3 regions of the Aeromonas sp. 25-248 genome follow, and region 1 is predicted to be linked to each of the others. Evidence: riboswitches for the same ligand, from Rfam matches in the RefSeq annotation. Region 1 holds a riboswitch; each other region holds the start of a gene.
The links. A riboswitch is a leader RNA that binds a small molecule or an ion and turns the genes downstream of it on or off. The one in region 1 is predicted to bind cyclic di-GMP.
Positions count from the first base shown of each region.

Region 1 (7,580 bases):
CGAACAGGTTGCTCTCGAAGGAGTTGATGTGCCAGTCGGCCACCGCCACCACCTTGTCAGCCAGCGCCGGGTTGGCGAGGGCGTAGTCCAGGGTGCCGAGCTCGGCCTCGTAGCTGTAGGAGATGGCCTTCTCCTGGTTGAACTTGACGTTCAGATCCACCAGGCCGTAACCCTTGGCCACCGTCTGGCCCATCTGTTCATAGGGCTTGTCGCCGATGTAGGTGTGGGAGGCGGAGCGGATCTGGCGCTCCCCCGCGACCGGCGCATAGTCGGTCAGCACCCGGATGGGATCCTCCTTGGCGTAGGAGTTGAAGTCCCCCACCAGCAGCACCTGGCCCGGCATCTTGCTCACCGCCTCCCCCAGCACCTTGGCGGCGCTCACCCGAAACTCGGTGCATTTGCCCTGCAGATCCGCAGGCTCCGTCTTGCCATCCCCGTTCTCATAGCAGCCCGACCCCTTGGACTTGAGGTGGTTGACCACCAGGGTCAGGGGGGCGTCGCTGCCCGCCACGGTGAAGCGCTGGACCAGGGAGTCCCGCTGACCGGCGCTCTTGGTGACGCCACCCGTGGTGTAGCGCTGCTGGGGCAGGGGGATGACGTCGGCATCCCCGCTCGGGGTGAGCAGGGCGGGGCGGTAGATCATGGCCACCATGATGGCGTCGCCGCCAAAGAAGCGATCCTCCGTGAGCAGGGCCTTGGGCAGGGTGACGAAGGCGTAGTGCTTGCTCGCCTCCTTCTGCCTGGCGTTGAGGCTCTCCACCAGATCGTGGAGGGCGGCGTGCTCGTCAAAGCCGTTGTTCTCCATCTCCATCAGGCCGAGCAGGTCGGCGTCCATCTCGGTGATGGCGTTGACGATCTTGGCGCGCTGCAACTGGAACTCCTCCAGGCTCTTGGCGCCGCGGTTGCAGCCCTTGGCGCTGTCCGCATCCGCCTGATCCGCGCAGAGCACGTTGAGGGCGCCCCCCACGCTGGAGTGGCTGGTGAAGTAGTTGAGCACGTTGAAGCTGCCGATGCGAAGGTCAGTGCCATCCAGACGGGCTGGGGCGCTCTGGCGATCGTTGTCGCTGGTGCGCAGCAGATCCCCCGCGGTGATGGTCTGATCCCGGGGCACGATCAGGCGGTACTCGTTGTAGCTGTAGCCGACCATGGCCTCCAGATTGACCGGGGCATCGCCGATGCGCAGGTAACCCTGCTCCGGCTCCCAGGCGGGCAGCCAGGGGAGCTTGCCGTCCCCCGCCTTGACGTCCGACTCGAGGAAGACGCGGTTGCTGGCGTTGGCCTCGGCCAGCGCCACGGCCTCGGGGCTGCTTGCCACATGGAGCTGGGTCGGCTTCATCAGCGGGGCGCCGTGAGCGAGCACCAGGTTGTTGCGCCGGGCGGCATAGTCGTAGCTGAAGTTGCGGCTGATCTTGAGGGCGCTGTCGGCGTCAAGGCGTACCCGCATCCCTTCGTGACGCTCCAGGGCCCGGGCCAGGGTTTCCCCCTCCAGTACCCGCAGCGCCGTGGCGGCCGGGGCGGCGCCCTGGGCCAGGGTCGTCAGGCGCGGCGTGCTGCCGTCAAACAGGGGCTTGAGCTGGGTGTGGCCGTAATACTCCTCGACCTTGGCCTCCAGACAGACCAGGGCGCCCGGCTGGATGTCCGGGTACTTGCTGGCGAAGTTCTTGTCGTTGAGGTAGACGAAAATGCCGTCCGACGTCTCGGGGTTGCCGTCCCCCTGCACATCCAGCAGGTAGAAGCCCTTGTTGAGGCTTTCCCCCAGACCCGAGACCACCGCCTTGACCGAGACGCTCTGGGCGCTTTCGAACTGATCGTCCGGGACGAGGGGGCTCTTGTCGCCGCTGCCCTGGATGGCGGGGATGGGGGTGAGGGCACTGTCGGCCGGGCAACTGAAGCCGGCGGCGTAGAGAGACGGGGACGCGAGCGCGAGCCCCACGGCCAGCGACAGCAGGGTAGGTGTTCCTTTCATGGGTATTCCTTTTTTTATTTTTGCCAGTGTTTCCATAGCCTTGGCATCGTGGCCAAGGGCGCGCATTGTCACATTTCTGGCAGCTCTGACCAGTGAACCAACGCACATTATGAGGAGACAAAGGAGCCCATCTGCCATTTTTTGACGTGGCTAACAGTTTGATATTGATGATCTATTTGTCATCAGGTGGGAGCGAAAAGTGTGAGGCGGCCAGCATTCACATATTTTCCTTCGAGAATAAAGATTGAGCAGTGGTCACTTGCTTCCTATACTCGAGCCGTTCCTCACGGAACCCAGGCAAAGGGCAAACCGGCAGTGATGCCGGGACGCAAAGCCTCCGATCTGTCCCATCCGGGCCAGACAGCGGGGTTACCCAGGGTGACTTGAGGGTTTGTGGCCCGTCCATGGCCTGTTGTCGCTCCCTTGTTCCCTGTTGCGGTTGCGCTTTTCCCGGTATTGAAGCCAAGACAAAACAAGGAAGATAACAATATGCAACAGATCTTGAGGCCCAGCAGGCTTGCCATGCTGGTCGCCCTTGCGGCCGTCCCTGCCTGGGCGCAGGCCGCTTACCCCGCCTATCAGGCCGGCACCGCCTACAAGGCTGGCGACATCGTCAGCAACGCAGGCGCCCTCTATGAATGCAAGGAATTCCCTTACTCCGGTTGGTGCGGCGCGTCCCCCTATCACTATGCCCCCGGGGTGGGTGTGGTCTGGGCCGATGCCTGGAAGCTGTATGGTGGCGAGGTGCCGCCACCGTCCCTGGTCGTCGCCATCGGCTCCCCCGCCGTGGGTGCCAGCGTCAGCGAGGGGGCCAGTGTGGCCCTGGCGGTGACGTTGAGCGGCCCGGTCACGGCGCTCGCCCGAGTGGAATACCTCATCGACGGCACCCTGGTCGCCACCGCCACGGCTTCTCCCTGGAGTGCCAGCTGGTCTGCCGCCGGTGCGGGCAATCACGCCCTCAAGGCCCGGGCGCTGGATAAAGACGGCAAGGTGCTGAGCGAGGCGGATTCGAGCTTCAAGGTCGCCGCCGTGGTGGCGCCAGAGGCGCCCAGGGTGAGCATCGCAAGCCCGGCCGCCGGTGCCAGGGTGACCCTGGGCCGCGCCCTCACCGTGAGCGGCAATGTCACCGACGCCAATGACGACGTCGCCAAGGTCGAGCTCTTCGTGAATGGCCAGAAGGTGGGCGAGGACACCAGCGCCCCCTGGCAACTGAGCTGGACGCCCCAGAACAAGGGGCTGACCGGCCTCAAGCTGGTGGCGACCGACAAGACCAACCTCTCTGGCGAGTCGGCCCAGGTGGACGTGCAGGTGGAAGAGGCGGCCCTGCCCCCCACCGGCGGCAACCTCTCCTGCGACGTGCGCCAGATCTACCGCGCCGACGGCAGCGAGTGCATGGGGGATGACCACGGCCGCCGCGTCATCGGGTATTTCACCTCCTGGCGCACCGGCAAGAACGGCTTGCCCGCCTACCTGGTGAGCGACATTCCCTGGGACAAGATCACCCACATCAACTACGCCTTCGCGGCGGTGGACGAGCAGAGTCACACCATCAAGGTGGATGACGCCGCCACCAAGCTGACCTGGAACGGGGTGCCGGGCGCCGAGATGGATCCGGAGTTTGCCTACAAGGGTCACTTCAACCTGCTGTCCAAGTACAAGAAGCAGTACCCGGACGTGAAGACCCTCATCTCCGTCGGGGGCTGGGCCGATACCCGCGGCTTCTACGCCGCCACCACCAAGGGCGACTGCTCGGTCAACACCGCCGGCATCAACGCCTTTGCCGACTCGGCCGTGGGCTTCATCCGCCAGTACGGCTTCGATGGGGTGGATATCGACTACGAGTACCCCACCTCCATGAAGGATGCGGGCAACCCCAACGATTTCCCGCTCTCCAACCAGTGTCGCGGCAAGCTCTTTGCGAACTATGAAGTGCTGATGAAGACCCTGCGCAACAAGCTCGACAGCGCCGGCACCGAGGACGGTCGCAAGTACATGCTGACCATCGCCTCGCCGGCCTCGGCCTACCTGCTGCGCGGCATGGAGAACTTCCAGGTCACCCAGTACCTCGACTACGTCAACCTGATGACCTATGACTTCCACGGTGCCTGGAACCACTTCGTCGGTCACAACGCCGCCCTGTTCGACAACAAGGCGGATCCCGAGTTGTCCCAGTGGGGTGTCTACACCCAGGCCCAGTTTGGCGGCATCGGCTATCTCAACTCCGCCTGGGCGGCCCACTACTTCCGTGGTGCCATGGCGGCGGGCAAGATCAACATAGGGGTGCCCTATTACACCCGTGGCTGGCAGGGGGTCACCGGTGGCACCCACGGTCTGGGTGGCAAGGCGGCGCTGCCGAGCCAGAGCGATTGCCAGCCGGGCACCGGTGGCAGCACCATTCCGTGCGGCAACGGGGCGGTGGGCATCGACAACATCTGGCATGACCTTGACAAGAACGGCAAGGAGATTGGCGGTGGCGCCGTGCCCATGTGGCATGCCAAGAACCTGGAGCACGCGGCCAGCCTCGGCATCACCACCCTGCCGAGCTACGGCCAGGCCTGGGGTCTGGATCCCAACAACCCGGCCCACGTGATGCAAGGCCAGTATGTGCGTTACTACGACGACAAGGCCCATGCGCCCTGGCTCTGGAACGAGCAGAAGAAGGTGTTCCTCTCCACCGAAGATGAAGAGTCCATGGGTCACAAGCTCGACTACATCGTCAAGCGGGGCCTGGGGGGCGTCATGTTCTGGGAGATGGCGGGGGACTATGACTTCGACGCGGCCAAGAACGAGTACGTGATGGGCAGCACCCTCACCAGCCTCGCCTACGAGAAGTTCAGCAAGGCCGACAAGGCTGCCCTGAAGCAGAATGATCTGCCGGCTCCGGCCGCCCAGCTCGACATCGGCGTGAGCCTCTCCGGCTTCAAGGAAGGGGACTCCAACTACCCGATCAACCCGACCCTCAAGCTCACCAACAAGTCGACCCAGACCATTCCGGGCGGCACCCGCATCGAGTTCCTGGTCCCCACCTCCACCTCAGACACCATCACCGACCAGAGCGGCATGGGGCTGAAAGTGGTGGAGAGCGGTGGCAACCAGAACTCGGACGGCATCGCCAATGAGAAGGACTTCCACAAGGTGGCTCTGACGCTGCCGGCCTGGAAAGCCTGGACGCCGGGCACCGACGTGGAAGTGGCCATGACCTACTACCTGCCGGCCGCCGGCGTGCCGAGTGGCATGCGCCTGATTGCCGGCAGCCAGACCATAGGCCTGAAGTCCGACTTCCCGGCCCTGGCCGAGGCGGTGCTGGGCAGCAGTGGCGGTGGTGACGGCGGCAGCGGTGGCACCACCTGTGCCAGCCAGAACGTCAACCCGGCGGACTACAATGCCTATCCGACCTGGCCGCGCGGGGATCACGCCAATGGCAACGACCGCATGACCAACGGCAAGGCGGTGTGGCAGGCCAACTGGTGGACCAGCAGCGAGCCCAAGGCGGGCGATGGCAGCTGGAAGCTGGTGTGCAGCTACTGAGTTGTCCCGGCTGCTGTACCAGCAGCGAACTCAGAGTGGGCGACGGCAGCTGGAAGCTGATGTGCAACTACTGAGTTGTCCCGGCTGCTGTACCAGCCGCGAGCTCAGAGCGGGCGACGGCAGCTGGAAGCTGGTGTGCAGTGACTGATGACCTGTTGAAGGGGTTGCCCCCTCCCAACGCAACGATCCAATCCGGAGCCCAGGCTCCGGATTTTTTTGTGCCTTGTATCAGGAGAAGGAGGGGGAAAAGGGCAGGGGAGTGACCATAAAAAAGACCGCTCCGAAGAGCGGCCAATTGCCACCAAGGCAATCTGCGGGGTGACCCCCTTGTCGATGTGTCGCGGCCCGGATGCCGAGTCGGGGAGATCCCCGCCCCGCCAGCCGGGCCGCGCAGCTTTATTGGGTGACGGCGCCGCCCTGCTGCTCTTTCAAGAAGCTGATCCAGGGGGAAGCGCGACCACTGACGTTGCCGTTCTGGGCGGCCTGAGTGAAGGCGGAGAGCGCCTCCTTGGGCTTTTGCTGCTCAAAATAGGCGACCCCGGTCAGGAACTTCAGGTCCGCCCGCTGCTCGCCGCTGGCGTTGGCGGCAGGTTTGGCGGCGAAGGCCACCAGATCCTGGTAGCGCTTGCTCTGGATCATCATGCGCGCCATCTTGAGCTGCAGCTCGGCATTGGGGGCCAGCTTGTAGGACTTGGCCAGGGTGTCGATGGCCGGGTCCAGCTCCTTGGCCTGATGCCAGTAGTTGGCCAGCGTCTTGTAGTTGGCCGCGGTGCTCTCGATCTGCCCCTCCTTCATGGCTTTCTCCATCACACGGGCGGCGCGGTGGGGAATGCCGGCGAAGGCGAGGTAGTTGGCGAGCCGCTGCAACTCGTTGGCTTCGGTCAGCATGCCGAGGTTGTAGGCCCCTTCCAGTGCCGCCAGGGCCTTGGCATCGTTGCCCGCCTGCATGTGCATGGCCGAGAGCTGGGTCCAGTACTTCTTCTTCTCCGGGTAGCGGTCCACCAGGGCGGTCAGCACCTCGGTGGCCGGCTTGTACTGTTTCAGCTCGTAGTGGGCCGCCATCTTCAGCAGGTACCAGGACTCCGGCGCCTTGCCTGCGGAGAGCTTGATCGCGTTGTCCACTGCCGGAATGGCTTCCCGGTACTGCTTGAGCTGCACATGGGCGTTGGCCAGGGTGATGTAGGCGTGCGGGGTCGGCTTCTCGTCCTTGCCGAGGTTTGCGAACCACTCCTTCATGGTGTTGATGGAACCCTTGAAGTTCCCCTCCGCCATGTAGAGCTGGGCCAGGTTGTAGCGCACCTGCTGGGCCACCGGGGGCGGCAGGCCGCCGGTGGCGATGGCGTCGGCGAAGTACTTGGTCGCCTGACCGTACTTCTCCTGCTGCGCCGCCACGAAGCCCAGGGTCTGCAAAATGACCCCCTTGTCGTAGACCCGCTCGCCGGCGCCGGACAGCGCCTCCTGCAGCTTGGCATTGGCCTCGCCGTATTTCTTCTCGGTGATCAACGCCTGGGCCTTGTTGACCGCGCGGTAGGCGCGGTCAGACAGGGCGGGTTGTTCGGCGGCCCAGGTGGCGGTGCTGAGCAGCACCGCCATGGCCACCGGGGCGAGGATCAGGGTATGTAACTTTTTCATCGCCACCCTCCTTAGTTGGTCGCAAACTCGATCTCTTGCTGCATGCGACTGGCCTGCGGCTTGCCGTCCACCATGGCCGGCTTGAAGGTCCACTTGGCGATGGTCTGGCGCGCCGCCTTGCCGAGGTCATAGCTGCGGGGCTCTTCCTTGACGATGCGGATGTTGCTCACGGTACCGCGCTCGGTGACGGTGAACTCCACCAGCACCTTGCCGGACGCGAGACCGGCCAGGGCCGCCTTGCGGGGCATCATGGGCTCGAAGGTCGCCATCGGGATGGCGCCGTTGTTGCCACCCATGCCGCCGCCACCGCCGCCGGTGCTGTAGGCACCGAGGGCGTTGCCGCCACCGATGTTGACCGGGATGTCGAGTTTGGGCATGTCCATGGGGGAGCTCTCCATCTGCGGCCTGTCCGTGCTCGCCACCTCCATCTCGGGCGGGGGAGGCGGGCGGTTCG
Region 1 covers NZ_JBRKTB010000005.1:870-8,449, forward strand. Annotated here, with positions in the region: gene ACVDHI_RS09280 (ExeM/NucH family extracellular endonuclease) at 1-1,966, opposite strand, end outside; cyclic di-GMP riboswitch class I at 2,260-2,343, shown strand; gene ACVDHI_RS09285 (glycosyl hydrolase family 18 protein) at 2,456-5,494, shown strand; gene ACVDHI_RS09290 (tetratricopeptide repeat protein) at 5,891-7,126, opposite strand; gene ACVDHI_RS09295 (energy transducer TonB) at 7,138-7,580, opposite strand, start outside.

Region 2 (7,580 bases), on a different contig from region 1:
CAGTTGCTTGTGGCTCACCTTGTCATTGGTGTTGTAGACGGTACCTGCACTCCAGGCCGGGTGGTTGGCTGCATCCGGATCGCTGGCCTCGCAGCCACCACCTGTACTGGCCGGCTTGACGGTCAGGCGGGTAACGGCTGTGGCATCCAGCGCCCCGTCGGTGACCACCAGGGTCAGATCGTATGCCGTGTCACTGGTCACGTTCGAGCCCGTGACCACCAGGGTCGCGCTGTCCAGACCGGTGGCGCTAAGACCGGCCGGCACTGTCCACTGATAGCTCAAGGCATCACCATTGGGGTCGGAAGCGGTGGCCTTGATGCTCACCTGCTTGCCGGCCTCGACGGTCGCACTGGCCGGTACGCTGACCACGGGGGGCAGGTTCGGCTGCGGCGCCTTGTTGGTGACCACCACCTGATCCTTGGCCGAGAGCCCCTGATCGTCGGTCACGGTCAGCTCGAACACCAGATTGATGTCGCTGCTGACGGCATCCAGTACCACACGGGCCTTGGCCTGGGTGGCATCCAGCAGGCTGGCCTGGGGTCCGGAGACCTGTTTCCAGCTGTAGGTCAGCGCCCCGTTTTCCGGATCGTGGGAGGCACTGCCGTTGAGGGTCACCTCGGCCGGGCCGGTGGCACTCAGATCGCTGCCGGCATTGGCAACCGGCGGCTTGTTGACCGGCGGCAGCGTACCCTCGCCGTGGCCCAGCCCCTCGTGCATGGCGTTGAGGATGTCGCCGTTGTCCGCATCAATTTCCCAGGCGAACAGACCGCCGAGCTGGTTCGCCAGCACGTACTGCCCCTTGGCCTTGACCGAGCGGTCGTTGTCGAAGGTAATGAGGTCACCACTGCTGGCCTTGAAGACATAGGGGGCCTCGGCCGACTCGTCATAGCCCTGCTCCCAGCCTGCGCCCATGCGGTTGTTGACGATGTCGCGGTAATCCACCACGCCATTTTCCCAGGTACCGCTCACCGGTCCGGTGGCGGTGCCGGTGAAGGGGTTGCCGGCCTGGTAGTTCTTCACTCCGGTCCAACCACGGCCATACATGGCCGCCCCCACCACAATCTTGCCCGGTGTCACCCCCTGACCCAGCAGCGCCTTGACGCCCTTGTCGGTGGTGTACTTGGTGGCCGGATCCCAGCTGGAGGCAAAGAGGTTGGTCTGGTGGGCCAGATTCGTCAGGTCGAAGGCGCCGCTGAAGTCGTAGCTCATCAGGAAGATGTGGTCCATGTACTGCTGGGCCGCCTGATAATCCACCTTGGCAATCTTGTCACCGCCGGCGCTGATGGCCGAGGTCAGCTCATACTGGCGGCCGGTCTCGGCTTCCAGTTCATCGAGCATGGCTCGCAACTCCTTCATCAGCACCACATAGGTGGCGCCGTCATTCGGGCCGCCCAGGCTGGGGTTGGCCCCCTGTCCGCCCGGGAACTCCCAGTCGATGTCCACGCCGTCGAAGAATTTCCAGGTCTGCAGGAACTCTTTGACCGAGGCGACGAAGGTATCGCGCTTGGTCTTGTCACCCAGGAAATAGAAGGGATCGGAGAGGGTCCATCCACCGACAGACGGCAGGATCTTGAGGTCCGGGTGGGCCTGTTTGAGGGCCATCAGGTTGCCGAAGTTGCCCTTGTAGGGCTCATCCCAGGCGCTGAGGTTGCCCTGGGACATCTGGATCGCCGCCCAGGGATCATGGATGGAGACCTTGAAGTCTTCGCGGCCCGCACAGGAGCGCTGCAACGCCTCGAAGCTGCCGGAGATCTCTTTAAGGCTGTCGTTGATGCCGTTGCCACCGCAGATGGGGGTGAAGCCGTAGAGAATATGGGTCAGGTTCTGGGCCGGGATCTTGTCCACGGTGAACTTGCGACCATAGACACCCCACTCCACGTAGTAGGCCCCCACCACCTTGCCGGACTTGTTGGCGTAGGGCTTGTTGTTCTCCTTGAGGGGCGCATTGAGCGGCGCCAGGTGGCTGCCGTCGGTATCGGCGACCATCAGCTCCTTCTTGTCGGAGAGGGTGCAGCCATCGGCGTTGCACAGGGCCACCTGCATCTGGTAACGCCCCCCTTTGGTGACCTTGAAGTTGGCGGTACCCGCGGCGGAGGCCGGGCCTGACCACACCTCCTTGCCGTCGAGCAGTACCTTGGCGGTCTGTCCGACGTCACCGGACCAGAGGTTCCAGGTCACGCTGACGGGAGCGCCATCCTTGTGGACGGTCACCAGCTGGTTGTAGGCCGAAGCAGCCTGATTGACTTCAACGATGGCAAACTTGGTGGGGCCGGAGCCAATGGTGGGTTTGCCCGGGGCAGCGGCGAAGGCGGAGGTAGTGCAAAGCCCCCCGACCAGAAGCGCCAGCAGGGAAAGTTTTGGACTTAACATATTTGAACTTCCTTATTTCGTTATTGGAATTAACAACGAAAAAGGCAACGCAACCTGCCAGGTAACGCAGACAACATCGCAACCATGGCTTGGCCCATGGACGATACAACCTGTGGTGGCCCCGCTATCCTAGGTACGCAGACCCTTAGACCGGAAGCTTTGCGTCCCGGACTTTCATCCGGTTTGCCTTTTTGCACAACTTGATTTGCGACAAAAATAATCGCCGAATGACTATAGAGGAGAGTCGCCCGGGTGCCACCTGCCAAAAGTGACACCCAACAAGACTCAATTATCACCAAACTCGGCAAATGGCGACGAAAGAGGCACCATCATCGCCGATCATGGCGCCTGGATGGCATCAAAAAAATGTTCAGCCAATGCTGGATTCTGTGAGACCAGTCACTGAACCGGCATCAGTAGGCTGTTCATCAGGGCGCGCAGCTTGAGAGGTTTGACCGGTTTGCTCACGTAGCCAAAGCCGTGCTCACGGATCTGTGCCTGCAACTCGCTCTTGCGATCCGCACTGATGATGATGCCGCCGATACCGTTGCCATGGGCCAGCCTGATCATGTGCAACGCCTGCAACCCGGTCTTGCCGTCATCCAGGTGATAGTCCGACAGCACCAGCGCAGGCAGGAAGCCGCCGCCGATGATCTCTTCCGCCTGCTCCAGGCTCTGGGCACAGCGCACCTCGCAGCCCCAGCGTCCCAGCAGCGAGGCCATGGCGATGAGGATATCCTCCTCGTTGTCGATGCAGAGGATCCTGACCCCTTCCAGCTGGCTGTCTCGCAGGGCCGGGGTCGTCACCTGGCTGGGGATGACGGGCCGGGTCGCGAGGTTCAGGGTGATGGCAAAGACGGACCCCGCTCCGGGCCAGCTGCGCAGGGAGAGCTGATGACCCAGCACCAGCGAAATGCCGCGGGCGATGGCGAGCCCGAGGCCAAGCCCCTGCTCCCTGGCGGTGCGGGAGTGATCGAGGCGGGAAAACTCGTCGAAGATCGCCTCCTGCTTGCCCTCCGGGATGCCGGGGCCGTTGTCCCACACCTCGATGCGCACCTTCTCCCCCATGCGGCGACAGCCGAGCAGCACCCGACCGCCGGGGTTGTAGCGAAATGCGTTGGTGAGGAAGTTCTGCAACACCCGCCGCAGCAAGCGCACATCGCTGTAGACCGCAAGGCGGCTCTCCACCACGGAGAACTGGATCCCACCGGCCTGGGCCAGCACGCCGAATTCCGCCTTGAGATTGTCCAGCACATCGCTCAGGGCGAAATCGAGCTTCTTCGCCTTGAACTTGCCCGCCTCGAGGCGCGAGATGTCCAGCAGATCCGTGATGAGATCCTCGGTCGCCCCCAGGGCGTCGTCGATGTGGCGAGCGATACGGGCCGGTTCGTCCTCCGGGGGCAGCATCTCCAGCAAGGAGGAGGTAAAGAGCTTGGCCGCGTTCAGCGGCTGGGTCAGGTCGTGGCTCACCGCCGCAAGGAACCGGCTCTTGGACTGGTTGGCCCGCTCCACCTGCTGGTTTACCAGCAGCAGTTGGCGGTTGAGTTCGGAGAGCTCGTGGGTGCGCTCGGCCACCCGCGCCTCCAGGTGCTCGTTCGCTTCCCGCAGCACCCGCTCCGCCGCCCTGAACGGGGTGATGTCGGTGAAGGTCATGACAAAGCCCCCCGCAGGCATGGGGTTGCCCTGCATCTCGATGACCCGGCCATCGGGACGCTCCCGCGCCGAGACATGGGGGCTGCCACGCTTCATGAAGGCAACCCGCCGCGCTACCTGGGCCTCGATGTCTCCCTGGCCGCACAACCCCTGTCCGGCGTTGTAGCGGATGATCTCCTCGATGGAACGGCCCACCTGAATGAGACCGGGGGGATAGGAGAACAGCTCGATGTAGCGTCGGTTCCAGGCCACCAGCCTGAGCTCCCTGTCCACCACGGAGATCCCCTGCCCCATGTGTTCGATTGCCCCCTGCAACAGGCCGCGGTTGAAGCGGAACATGTCGGAGGCCTCGTCCACTATGGTGGCGATCTCCTCGAGCTGCATGTTGCGTCCCTGCAGGGCGGAGGCCAGCACCAGGCGGGCGGACGAGGTACCGAATACCCCCGCCAGCAGTCGCTCCGTGTGGGCGATGAGCTCGGCGGAGGCCTGCATCTGGGGCGCCAGGGTGCCTCCCCGTTCGCCCGCGAAGCGGCCGAAGGCCCGCTTGACGCGGCTGGAACCGACGAAGCGGGCCGCCAGCATCTCCAGCTCCTTCACCGAGACCCGCGCATGATAAAGCGCCGAGGTATCCCGGCTCGTCTTGCCGACGAAGTTGGCTGCCTGCAGCCGCTCACTCACCGCCGCCCGTGACAGCAGGGAGCCCGCCACATAGCCGGCGAGGTTGAGCAGAAGACTCAGGAAGAGGCACCAGGCCCCCAGGCTCAGATCCCGCACCGCCGGCCAGTCTGGGGGCGCCAGCAGGGCTTCGAGAGGGGAGCCAGCCAGCAGTCCGCTCTCCGCCAGCAGGGTCACGAACCAGAGGCTGACCCCGAGGGCGAGCCCGAGATAGACGCCCTTGCGATTGCCATGACGCCAGTACAGGCCGAGCAGCAGGGCCGGTGCGAACTGGGCCACGGCCCCGAACGAGAGATAGCCGATGCGCGACAGACTGGTGAGATCCCCGAGCCAGAGATAGAGCGCCCAGGCCGCCAGCAAAATCAGCAAGATGGCCCCCCGACGCACCTGCAGCAGCAACCGCATCAGGCGCTCGTCCCGCCCCTGTTGCCAGACCCGGCGCAGCAGGACCGGCAACACCAGATCGTTGCTCACCATGATGGCCAGGGCGATGGTGCAGACGATCACCATGCCGGTGGCCGCCGAGGTGCCGCCGAGAAATGCCAGCATCGCCATGCCGTCGAATCCGAGGGACATGGGGAGGCTTATCACATAGGTGTCCGAGGCCATATCTGCCCCGACCCACTGCTTGCCTGCCAGCGCCAGCGGCCAGATGAAGAGCCCCATCAGGAAGAGATAGAGGGGGAAGATCCAGCGGGCCCAGTGCAGATCCTGCCCCTGGTTGTTCTCCACCACGGTCACGTGAAACTGGCGCGGCAGGCAGATGACGGCGCACATGGCGATCAGGGTGTAGATGGCGAGCTCCAGCAGACTGCCCGGCGTCACCGCCACCACCGCATCGAGGAAGTCGCCCGCCACCAGAGTACGCGCCTCGCTCGGTCTGGCGATGATGAGCCAGAGCGCAAAGCCCCCCACCGCCATGAAGGCGAGCAGCTTGACCACGGACTCGAAGGCGATGGCCACCACCATGCCCCTGTGGTGCTCGGTGGCATCCAGGTTGCGGGTGCCGAATAGAATGCTGAACAGGGCCAGCAGCAGGGTGACCCCCAGCGCCAGCTCCGCCATGTTGCTGGTGGGACTGACCCCCGTGCTGTTGGCCATCAGCAGATCGAGCCCGGTGACGATCGCCTTGAGCTGTAGCACCAGATAGGGAAGTATCCCCATGACGGCGATGAGGCTGATCACCATGGCCAGGCGCTGGGACTTGCCATAACGGGCGGCAATGAAATCGGCGATGGAGGTGATGTGCTCGCGCTTGGCCACCAGGATGAGGCGGGCCAGCAGGCGCCAGCCAAACAGAAACACCAGCATGGGGCCCAGGTAGATGGGCACCGGCGACCAGGGGGATTCGCTGGCCTGGCCCACGGTGCCGAAGAAGGTCCAGGAGGTGCAATAGACCGCCAGCGACAGGCTGTAGAGCAGAGGCTGCCCCTTGGGGCGACGGCGCTTGTTCTTGTCCGCCACATAGGCGATGAGGAACAGCAAGCCCAGATAGGCGAGCGACAACCCGATCAGCAGCCATCCTTGGTGCATCTCTCTACTTCCCTTGTCCAGATAAGTCGGAGGCCTGCCGCGCCAGAGACCGGCAGACCTGTGTCATCGGCCCTGTTCAGGGCTCTCTTCACGCAGCCGCAACACGAAGACCGGCAGCACTACCAGCACCATGATAAAGAAGATGCCGCCTCCCAGCGGCTCGAACAGCACGCCGCAGATCGCCATCAGGGCCGCCACCGTCATGCCAAGGCCCAGGGCCGCATAGAGCGCCTGGGTGGGGATCTGCTGCTCCGCGGGCAACTGGCGGGTCATGAAGCGGATGGCGCCGAGGTGACTGACGCAGAAGGTGACCCCGTGCAGCAGCTGGCCGAGCACCAGCACCGCCAGGTCGGTAGAACTGCCGAGCAGCACCCAGCGCACCACGCAGCCAAGGGCCCCTACCAGAAACAGGGTCTGGGCGCCGAAGCGCTGGAGGAAGCGCTTGTCCGCGGCGAACATGGCGATCTCCGCCACCACTCCCAGAGCCCAGAGATACCCGATCAGGGTGCCGCTGTAGCCGGCGCTCTTCCAGTAGATGGCGCTGAAACCGTAGTAGGCCGCGTGGCTCCCCTGCAGCAGGGCGGTGATGAGCAGGAAGCGGCGCACCGGGGCCGACCTGAGCGTGACGAGCAGCGAGGCCTTGGCCCGCTCCCCTTGCAGCTCCTGGGGGGCGGGTCGCAGCGGCAGCAGGCTGAGCCCCAGCATGATCAGCAACCCGGCCACCATGGTGTGCAGCACCCAGTCGCTGCCAAAGTTGCCCACCAGGGCCCCCACCAGGGTGGAGGCGACGATAAAGGCAAAGGAGCCGCACAGCCGCACCTTGCCGTAGTCGAGGTGGGTCTGAACCACCATGCGGGTGGCAAGCGCCTCTCCCATGGGCATCAGGGTCGGGTAGATGAAGTTGGCCGCGAGGGTCAGCACCACCAGCCACCAGAGGCTGTGGCCCAGATAGAAACCGAGGAAGGCCAGCAGACTCAGCAGACAGAGCAGCCGGGTGACGGGCAGCAACTGGCCGGCCCCCTTGACTCGCCCCATCACCATCAGGTTGCCGGCAAAGCGGATGGCCATGCCCACCCCCAGCAACAGCCCTATCTGTTCAGTACTCACCCCGATGCCTTCCAGCCAGAGCGACCAGAACGGCAGGTAGGCGCCATAAACGAAGTAGAAGGCGCCAAAAAACAGGGCTAACCAGGAGAACGCGGGCATAGAGGCTCGGGCTGCATGACAAGGGGCACAAATGATAACCGATTTCGGGACGGGGATCCCCAGGCGGCATGACAGATAAAAACCATAAATATCAATAAAGTTGAACCTTTGTCACATCCCCCTGTCTATTGGGTAACACCGCT
Region 2 covers NZ_JBRKTB010000011.1:104,009-111,588, reverse strand. Annotated here, with positions in the region: gene ACVDHI_RS15475 (glycosyl hydrolase family 18 protein) at 1-2,370, opposite strand, end outside; cyclic di-GMP riboswitch class I at 2,482-2,568, opposite strand; gene ACVDHI_RS15470 (hybrid sensor histidine kinase/response regulator) at 2,770-6,231, opposite strand; gene ACVDHI_RS15465 (3-phenylpropionate MFS transporter) at 6,295-7,437, opposite strand.
Region 2: it holds a riboswitch for cyclic di-GMP, as region 1 does, so the genes downstream of both, ACVDHI_RS15475 (glycosyl hydrolase family 18 protein) here and ACVDHI_RS09285 (glycosyl hydrolase family 18 protein) in region 1, are expected to answer to the same signal.

Region 3 (7,580 bases), on a different contig from region 1:
GCCTTCATTGCCGCCCTGCTCAACAGTCTGTTCGGTCTGATACTGGCCTGGGTACTGGTGCGCTATACCTTCCCCGGCCGCAGACTGGTGGATGCGCTGATCGACCTGCCCTTTGCCATGCCGACTGCCGTCTCCGGCATCGCCCTGTGCGCCATCTTTGCCCCCAACGGCTGGATTGGCCAATGGGTCGCTCCGCTGGGCATCGAGCTTGCCTACAACCCCATAGGGGTAGTCATTGCCCTGACCTTTATCGGGCTGCCCTTTGTGGTGCGGACCCTGCAGCCGGTGCTGCGGGAAGCGGAGAGCGAGCAAGAGGAGGCGGCCGCGAGCCTGGGTGCCAACCGCTGGCAGACCTTCATCCGGGTACTGTGGCCGACCCTGGTACCTGCGCTGCTCACCGGTTTTGCCCTGGCGTTTGCTCGCGGCGTGGGGGAGTACGGCTCTGTCATCTTCATTGCCGGCAACCTCCCCATGGTGTCCGAGATTGCCCCCCTGATGATCATGAGTCACCTGGAGGAGTATGACTACGCCGGTGCATCGGCCATTGCGTCCGTCATGCTGCTCATTTCCTTTGTGCTGCTGTTGCTCATCAACAAGTTGCAAGCCTGGAGCTGGGCTCGCATCGGAGGAAGCCGTATATGAACGCCTCTACTGCACATCTCGATCAGGCCCAGGAGTCCGCTCCGGCCACCCCGGCGCGTCATCCCCCGGTGACCCATGAACCGGTCTGGGTCAAATGGCTGCTGGTCACCGTCGGTCTGGGCTGGTTTGCCGCCTTGCTGCTGTTGCCGCTGGCCACCGTCTTCATCCAGGCGCTGAGCCCGGGTCTGGCCTTCTTCTGGCACGCCATCAGCGAGCCGGATGCCCTGAGCGCCCTGGGGCTGACCGCCCTGGTGACGCTCTGCTCGGTGCCCCTGAACCTGCTGTTCGGGCTGGCCGCCGCCTGGGCCATCGCCCGGTTCCGCTTCCCTGGCCGGCAACTGCTTATCACCCTCATCGATCTGCCGTTCTCGGTCTCGCCGGTCATCGCGGGCTTGATGTTCGTGCTGCTGTTCGGCAGTCGCGGCTGGTTCGGCGAGTGGCTCAGCGAGCACGACATCAAGATCATTTTCGCTACCCCGGGGATCATCCTGGCGACCACCTTCATCACAGTGCCCTTCGTGGTACGCGAGCTGCTGCCCCAGATGGAGGCGCGGGGCCCGGAGGAAGAGGAGGCCGCCATCATGCTGGGGGCGAGCGGGTTGCAGATGTTCTGGCGGGTGACCCTGCCCGGCATTCGCTGGAGCCTGATGTATGGCCTGCTGCTCTGTACCGCCCGGGCGGTGGGGGAGTTTGGCGCCGTCTCCGTGGTCTCCGGCCACATTCGCGGCCAGACCAACACGCTGCCGCTGCACATCGAGATCCTTTACAACGAGTACCAGACCGGTGCCGCCTTTGCGGTGGCCAGCCTGCTGGCGCTGTTCGGGATCTTCACCCTGCTGGGTGAGACCCTGCTGGCCAGGTTGCGCGGCCAACCGACTCAGTCCCATTGATCCCGAATTAACGGTTATAGGAGAGGCATTCATGAGCATTCAGGTTCAAGGGCTCAACAAGCATTTCAATCAGTACGCGGCGCTGGCCGACATCAACCTCGATTTTCACGATGGTGAGCTGGTCGCCCTGCTCGGCCCCTCCGGCTGCGGCAAGACCACCTTGCTGCGGATTATCGCCGGGCTGGAGCAGGCGGACAGTGGCAGCGTCATCATCCGCGGCGAGGATGCCTCGGATCTCCATGTGCGCGAGCGCAACGTTGGCTTCGTGTTCCAGCACTACGCCCTGTTTCGCCACATGACGGTGTTCGAGAACGTGGCCTTTGGCCTGAGGGTCAAGCCGCGGAGCGAACGCCCGGACGAGGCGGCCATCCGCACCCGGGTCAAGGAGCTGCTGGATCTGGTGCAGCTCAGCCATGTCGCGGCACGCTACCCGACCCAGCTCTCCGGTGGTCAGCGCCAGCGGGTCGCCCTGGCCCGGGCCCTGGCGGTGCAGCCCAAGGTGCTGCTGCTGGACGAGCCTTTCGGCGCCCTCGATGCCCAGGTGCGCAAGGAGCTGCGCCGTTGGCTGCGTGAGCTTCACGACGAGCTGCATGTCACCAGTCTGTTCGTGACCCACGATCAGGAAGAGGCCCTGGAGGTGGCGGATCGGGTGGTGCTGATGAACGCCGGCAAGGTAGAGCAGATTGGCACCCCTGCCGAAGTGTATGATCAGCCCGCCAGTGCCTTCGTGCACAGCTTCCTTGGCAGCGTGAACCTGTTTCGTGGCAGGGTGGCCGGGCAGGGGTTCGGCATCGGTGAACAGCAACTGGGTGGCCCCATCCCCTCCCATCTGGCAGAAGGGAGTGCGGCCATTGCTTATGTGCGCCCCCACGAGCTGGAGATCCTGCCCTCGGATGCCCCCGGTGGCATTCGCGCCACCATTACCCGCCTGCTGCCCATGGGGCCGCGCATCCGGGTGGAACTGCGTGGCGATGGGGAGACGGGAGGCGCCCACTACGAGGCCGAACTGAGCAAGGAGGCCGCCCGGGCCTTTGCCCCCGGCCAGGGGGTGCGTCTGGTGGCCAGGCAGGCACAGCTCTATCCCGACTACCAGATCTGAGGGCAAGCCGCGAGGTGCGGCCCTCTGTCAGGCTTGCTGCCGGGCTATGATCCCGGCAATCCATAACAAGAGGACGGTGGCATGAGCCACCGCCACTCAGCGCAGGAGGCGATGAGGTGAACTTTCAGCAATTGCGAATCATTCGGGAGGCGGCGCGGCGGGATTACAACCTGACCGACGTGGCCAATGCCCTCTTTACTTCCCAGTCCGGGGTCAGCCGCCACATTCGCGAGTTGGAGGAGGAGCTGGGGCTCGCCCTCTTCATTCGCTATGGCAAGCGTCTGCTCGGCATGACCGAGCCGGGCAAGGAGTTGCTGGTGATCGCCGAGCGTATCCTGGGGGATGCCGACAACATCCGCAAACTGGCGAGCACCTTTGCCAATCGCGACTCGGGCCGGCTGCTCATCGCGACCACTCATACCCAGGCCCGTTATGCCCTGCCGAGGGTAGTGAAGGCGTTTCGGGAGCAATTTCCCCTGGTACAGCTGGAGCTGCGTCAGGGGAGCCCGGAGGAGATAGTGCGGCTGGTGCAGACCGGCGAGGTGGACATCGGCATCAGCAGCGAGCAGCTCGACAAGAGCGAAGGGGTGGTGGCCTTTCCCTATTACCGCTGGCACCACAATATCGTCGTACCGGAGCAACACCCCCTCACCGCCGAGCGGGAGCTGACCCTGGCCGCTCTGGCCCACTGGCCCATCGTCACCTATCAGGCCGGCCTCACCGGTCGGGCACGGGTGGATGATGCCTTTGCCGAGGCGGGCATAGTGCCGCAGATCCTGCTGACCGCCCAGGACTCAGACGTCATCAAGACCTATGTCGAGCTGGAGATGGGGGTGGGCATACTGGCGGACATGGCGTTCGATTCCCAGCGGGACAAGGGGCTGGTGCAACTGGACGGCAGCCGGTTGTTTGCGCCGCACACCGCCTGGATCGGCCTCAAGCAGGGGCAGTTCCAGCACAACTTTGCCTGGCAGTTCATCCAGCTCTGCAACCCCGAGCTGGCGCTGGCGGAGATCCAGGCCCGCGCCATGAGCAACGAGCCCCTGCTCGACTATCAGATCTGAACCGAGGGATGGGTGAAAAACGGGGAGCCATGGGCTCCCTGTTTGTTTGATGTTGACCTGATCTGGCACCGGAAGCGCCGAGCGGGTTCCCGCCAGGTCGGATACGTCCCATCACTGCGCTGTCCAGGCCTCCTGCCAGTGGGAGCCTACGCCCGGTTCATACTGGGTGGCCGTGCTCGCCCACTGGCTGCACCAGCCGCTGTAGGGGAAGGGTTTGCACTGATAGACCTTGCCGTTCTTCGGCTGCAGCACCCGGGTTCCGGCGGTGTAGGACTTGAGGCCGTCCGGGAAGGTGAACTGGTAATCGCCCCCGCTTGCCGGATCCTTGAACATGAGGTCCAGGGTCTGCTGCACCGCGTCACCACCGGCCTTGGGCTTGCCCTCGATCACCAGCTGATGGTGGCCTGCACTCAAGCCGGTCAGCGCCATGGAGAAACTCTGGCTGCCGTCCTTGATGTCGGCACTGCTCTGTCCCCTGGCGACACCGCCGTGGTCATAGAGGGTGTTGGTGATGGCGAGATCCCCCTGGGCCGTGACGGTGAAAGTCAGGGTGAGCTTGCCGTTGTCGAGCGTGTAGTCGCTCGCCAGACCGCTCACGCTGATCCCGTTCTCCACCGGGGGCTGCTGTTGCTCAAGCTGGATCTCGACCCGTTGCAGGTTGCTGCCAGCCTTGAGGTAGACCGGGTTCTGGCCGTAGACGGGGTTGAACTGGCCGTCCGTGCCTTGCTGGCCTGCACGGATCTGGCTCTGCTCGGCGTTGATCTTGCTCGCCAGGGCGTGGGCCCAGTTGTTCTTCTGGCCCTGCCCGGCGCTGGCGATGGTCAGCTCGGTCTGGAGATCGGTGCGCTCGCCATTGGCATCGAACACCCGGGTTCTGGCTTTGTCACCCTCCACCAGGTCGATGGAGGGATAGATGGTCCCTCCCTGGCTCCAGGTCAGCGGTGGCTGGGTGCCATCCTTGAACCGGGCGTCGATCAGGTTGTAGAAGCTGTTGGCGGTATCTCCTACCTCCCATACCCCGAGAATGACCTGATAACCGGTACGCGGGGGCAGGGTGCACTGATGGGTCACCTGTTTGGGGGGCTGCACCATGTTGCCCTCGATGACGCAGAAGGGATTGAGATCGAACGCATCCCGGGTGAGGGGCCGGTTCGGGTTCCAGTCCTGCTTGGTGAGGTAGTAGCGCCAGTTGCGGGTCACGTGGTTGGCAGTAAAGGTCCAGCTGATGGCGAAGGGGCCGGCCTGCACTTCACGCTTGGTCCAGCGATCGAGAGTCTGGGTGTTGAGCTCGCCGAATTGGGGGTGACCGGCCGAGGCTATCTGGCCGTCGGCGGGGCCGCCATCGGGGAAGCCGGAGGGGGCTTCCAGGCTCTGGGGTTCCCACTGGATGGCGCCACACTGGCTGTTGCCCCCTGTCTTGCACAGGTAGTTGCGCCCTTCGGGCTGGCTGATGTAGCCGTGAGCGAGCACGCCGCCACTGGCCAGCAGCGCCAGTGCCGCCGCGAGATGGGTGAGTCGGATATTTGCTGCCATACATTCCTCTGTTCGGTGATGTGGGCTGTCACGTTGGCAGGGGAGTTCCCCGAAACACGGTGCTGCAACCCCGCTATCCTGGACAGCTTGTCTTTAGACCGGAGGCTTTGCGTCCTGGCCTTTCAACCAGTTTGCCAAATGACTACAGAAAGGATCATGGTGCCGCCTGTGGCGACCACTCATCATGACTATATTTTGTTAAAAAAATAAGTGTAAAAATTGACAGTGCCATCTCATCGGAGCAACGCATCAGCAGCAGATGGCTCCATCTGGATCTGCGCGCTGGTTCAGTGCGAGAGGGTGGCCCGGGAGAGGCTCCCGTGGCCATGACAGGAAAGGAGCCCCTGCCAGACTGGCAGGGGTTCACGGGGCCACTCAGTGGCGGGGTTGCATGCCTGCTCGGGAAGAGGACGCCTGGGTCGGTCGCATCATCCTGTCCTGGGCTTGGGCGTTGTCCAGCTTGAACACCGCCAGTCGCTCGTCGAGGCTTCGGGAGAGACCGGCCAGCAGTTCGCTCTCCTGGGCCAACTGGGAGGCCGCCTGGGACATCTCGAGTGCCGAGTCGTTGATGCCGCTGACGTTGCGGTTCATGTCTTCCGCCACCATGCTCTGCTGCTCCGCCGCCGTGGCGATCTGGGTCGCCATGTCGCTCACGTGCTGGATATGATTGACGATGAGGGAGAGATCCTGCCCCGCCTTCTCGGACTGGTTGACGCTGCTCTCCGCCAGCTTGCGGCTGGCGTCCATGGCGTTGGCGGCGGTGACAGCCCGTTGCTGCAACTGGGTGATGGTACTCTGGATCTCCTCGGTGGAGTGGCGGGTGCGACTGGCCAGCTGGCGCACCTCGTCGGCCACCACGGCGAAGCCACGGCCCTGCTCGCCGGCCCGGGCCGCCTCGATGGCGGCGTTGAGGGCCAGCAGGTTGGTCTGCTCCGAGATGGCGCTGATGACCGCCGTCACCTCGCTTATCTGCATCACCCCCTCCTTGAGCTGGTTGACCTGCGAGGTGGCCTGATCCACCTCGGTGGCCAGCGCCTGGATGCCGTGCACGCTGGCATGGACATCCTGGTTGCCGAGCCCGGCCTCGCTGGTGGCATCCTGGGTGTCGCGGGCCGTATTCTCGGCGTGACCCGCCACGTCGGCGATGGTGGCGCTCATCTCGTTCATGGCGGTGGCGAGCTGGGCGAGCTGATCCCGCTGACTGTTGACCGCCTGGTTGGTCTGTTCGGCGGAGGCGGCGATGCGCAGGGCGGCATCCGCCACGTTGCGGGCCCCCAGGCTCGCTTCCAGCAGGGCGCGGCGGATGGCATCCAGCCCCTGGTTGGTGGAGCTGGCGACGGCGCCGAGCTCATCCCTGCCCAGCACCGGGATGCTGACCACCAGATCGCCAGCTGCGACCCGGGCCATGGCCTTGTTGATCTCGGCCAGGGGATTGACGATGGAGCGGCTGATGGCGAGTCCCAGCAGCCCCATCAACAGGATCACCAGCAAGGTGGCGCCACCCATCCACTCATATTGCGACCACATAGTGGCCTCAATGTCCTGCAACAACACACCGGAGCCCAGGATCCAGCCCCAGGGCTGGTAGCCCGTCACCAGCGACATCTTCTGGGCCGCCTCGCCGGACGGGGAGACCCACTGATACTCCAGCCTGCCCTGGTGGCCGCCCTTGCCGAGATCCACCATGTGCTGCCAGTGGGACTCGGCAGGGTTGTTGCCCATCTGCTGGCCGACCAGCTCGGGTTTGGCGGGATGCACCACCACCCGACGGTCTTCATCCAGTACGAACAGGTAGTTGTCCCCGTCAAAGCGCATGCTGTCGAGCATGGCCTTGGCCTGTGCCTTGGCCTGCTCCGGGGGGAGGGTGGCGGCCAGGGCCTGGATCCGGCTCATGGCCAGATCCAGCACCGCCTGCAGCCTGGCTTCCCGTTCACTCATCAGATTGCGGTGCAGGGCACTGGCCGAGATGAGCAGCAGTGCGATGAAGCCGACCAGGGCCAGTGAGAGCAGCAGCATCAGCTTGCGACTCACGGCAATATCACCGAGCTTGAACATAGTCTTATCCTTACTTTCCCATGCGGGTCTGATTGTGGCCGAACTACCGACCGGACCTGACTGTTGTTGTTTTTAACATATCATTAACTTTCAATGGGTTGCGATGGAAAACAGCCAATTGAGCAGTTTGACAACCAGTATAGCCAGCAGACAGAAACCCTCGCTTTTGATAGCGTGATGGCGCGCATCCCGGCGCACAATTTGTCTGCTCCATTCGCAAGAAGTGTGAATGGGTTGGCATTTCACCAAAAAGGAGTGGGCGCCCCGTGGTCGCCCCATAACAAGAGGGAAGTTATG
Region 3 covers NZ_JBRKTB010000020.1:2,521-10,100, forward strand. Annotated here, with positions in the region: gene cysT (sulfate ABC transporter permease subunit CysT) at 1-642, shown strand, start outside; gene cysW (sulfate ABC transporter permease subunit CysW) at 639-1,532, shown strand; gene ACVDHI_RS19325 (sulfate/molybdate ABC transporter ATP-binding protein) at 1,564-2,631, shown strand; gene cbl (HTH-type transcriptional regulator Cbl) at 2,748-3,695, shown strand; gene gbpA (N-acetylglucosamine-binding protein GbpA) at 3,807-5,228, opposite strand; cyclic di-GMP riboswitch class I at 5,289-5,374, opposite strand; gene ACVDHI_RS19340 (methyl-accepting chemotaxis protein) at 5,604-7,283, opposite strand; gene ACVDHI_RS19345 (M3 family metallopeptidase) at 7,578-7,580, shown strand, end outside.
Region 3: it holds a riboswitch for cyclic di-GMP, as region 1 does, so the genes downstream of both, gbpA (N-acetylglucosamine-binding protein GbpA) here and ACVDHI_RS09285 (glycosyl hydrolase family 18 protein) in region 1, are expected to answer to the same signal.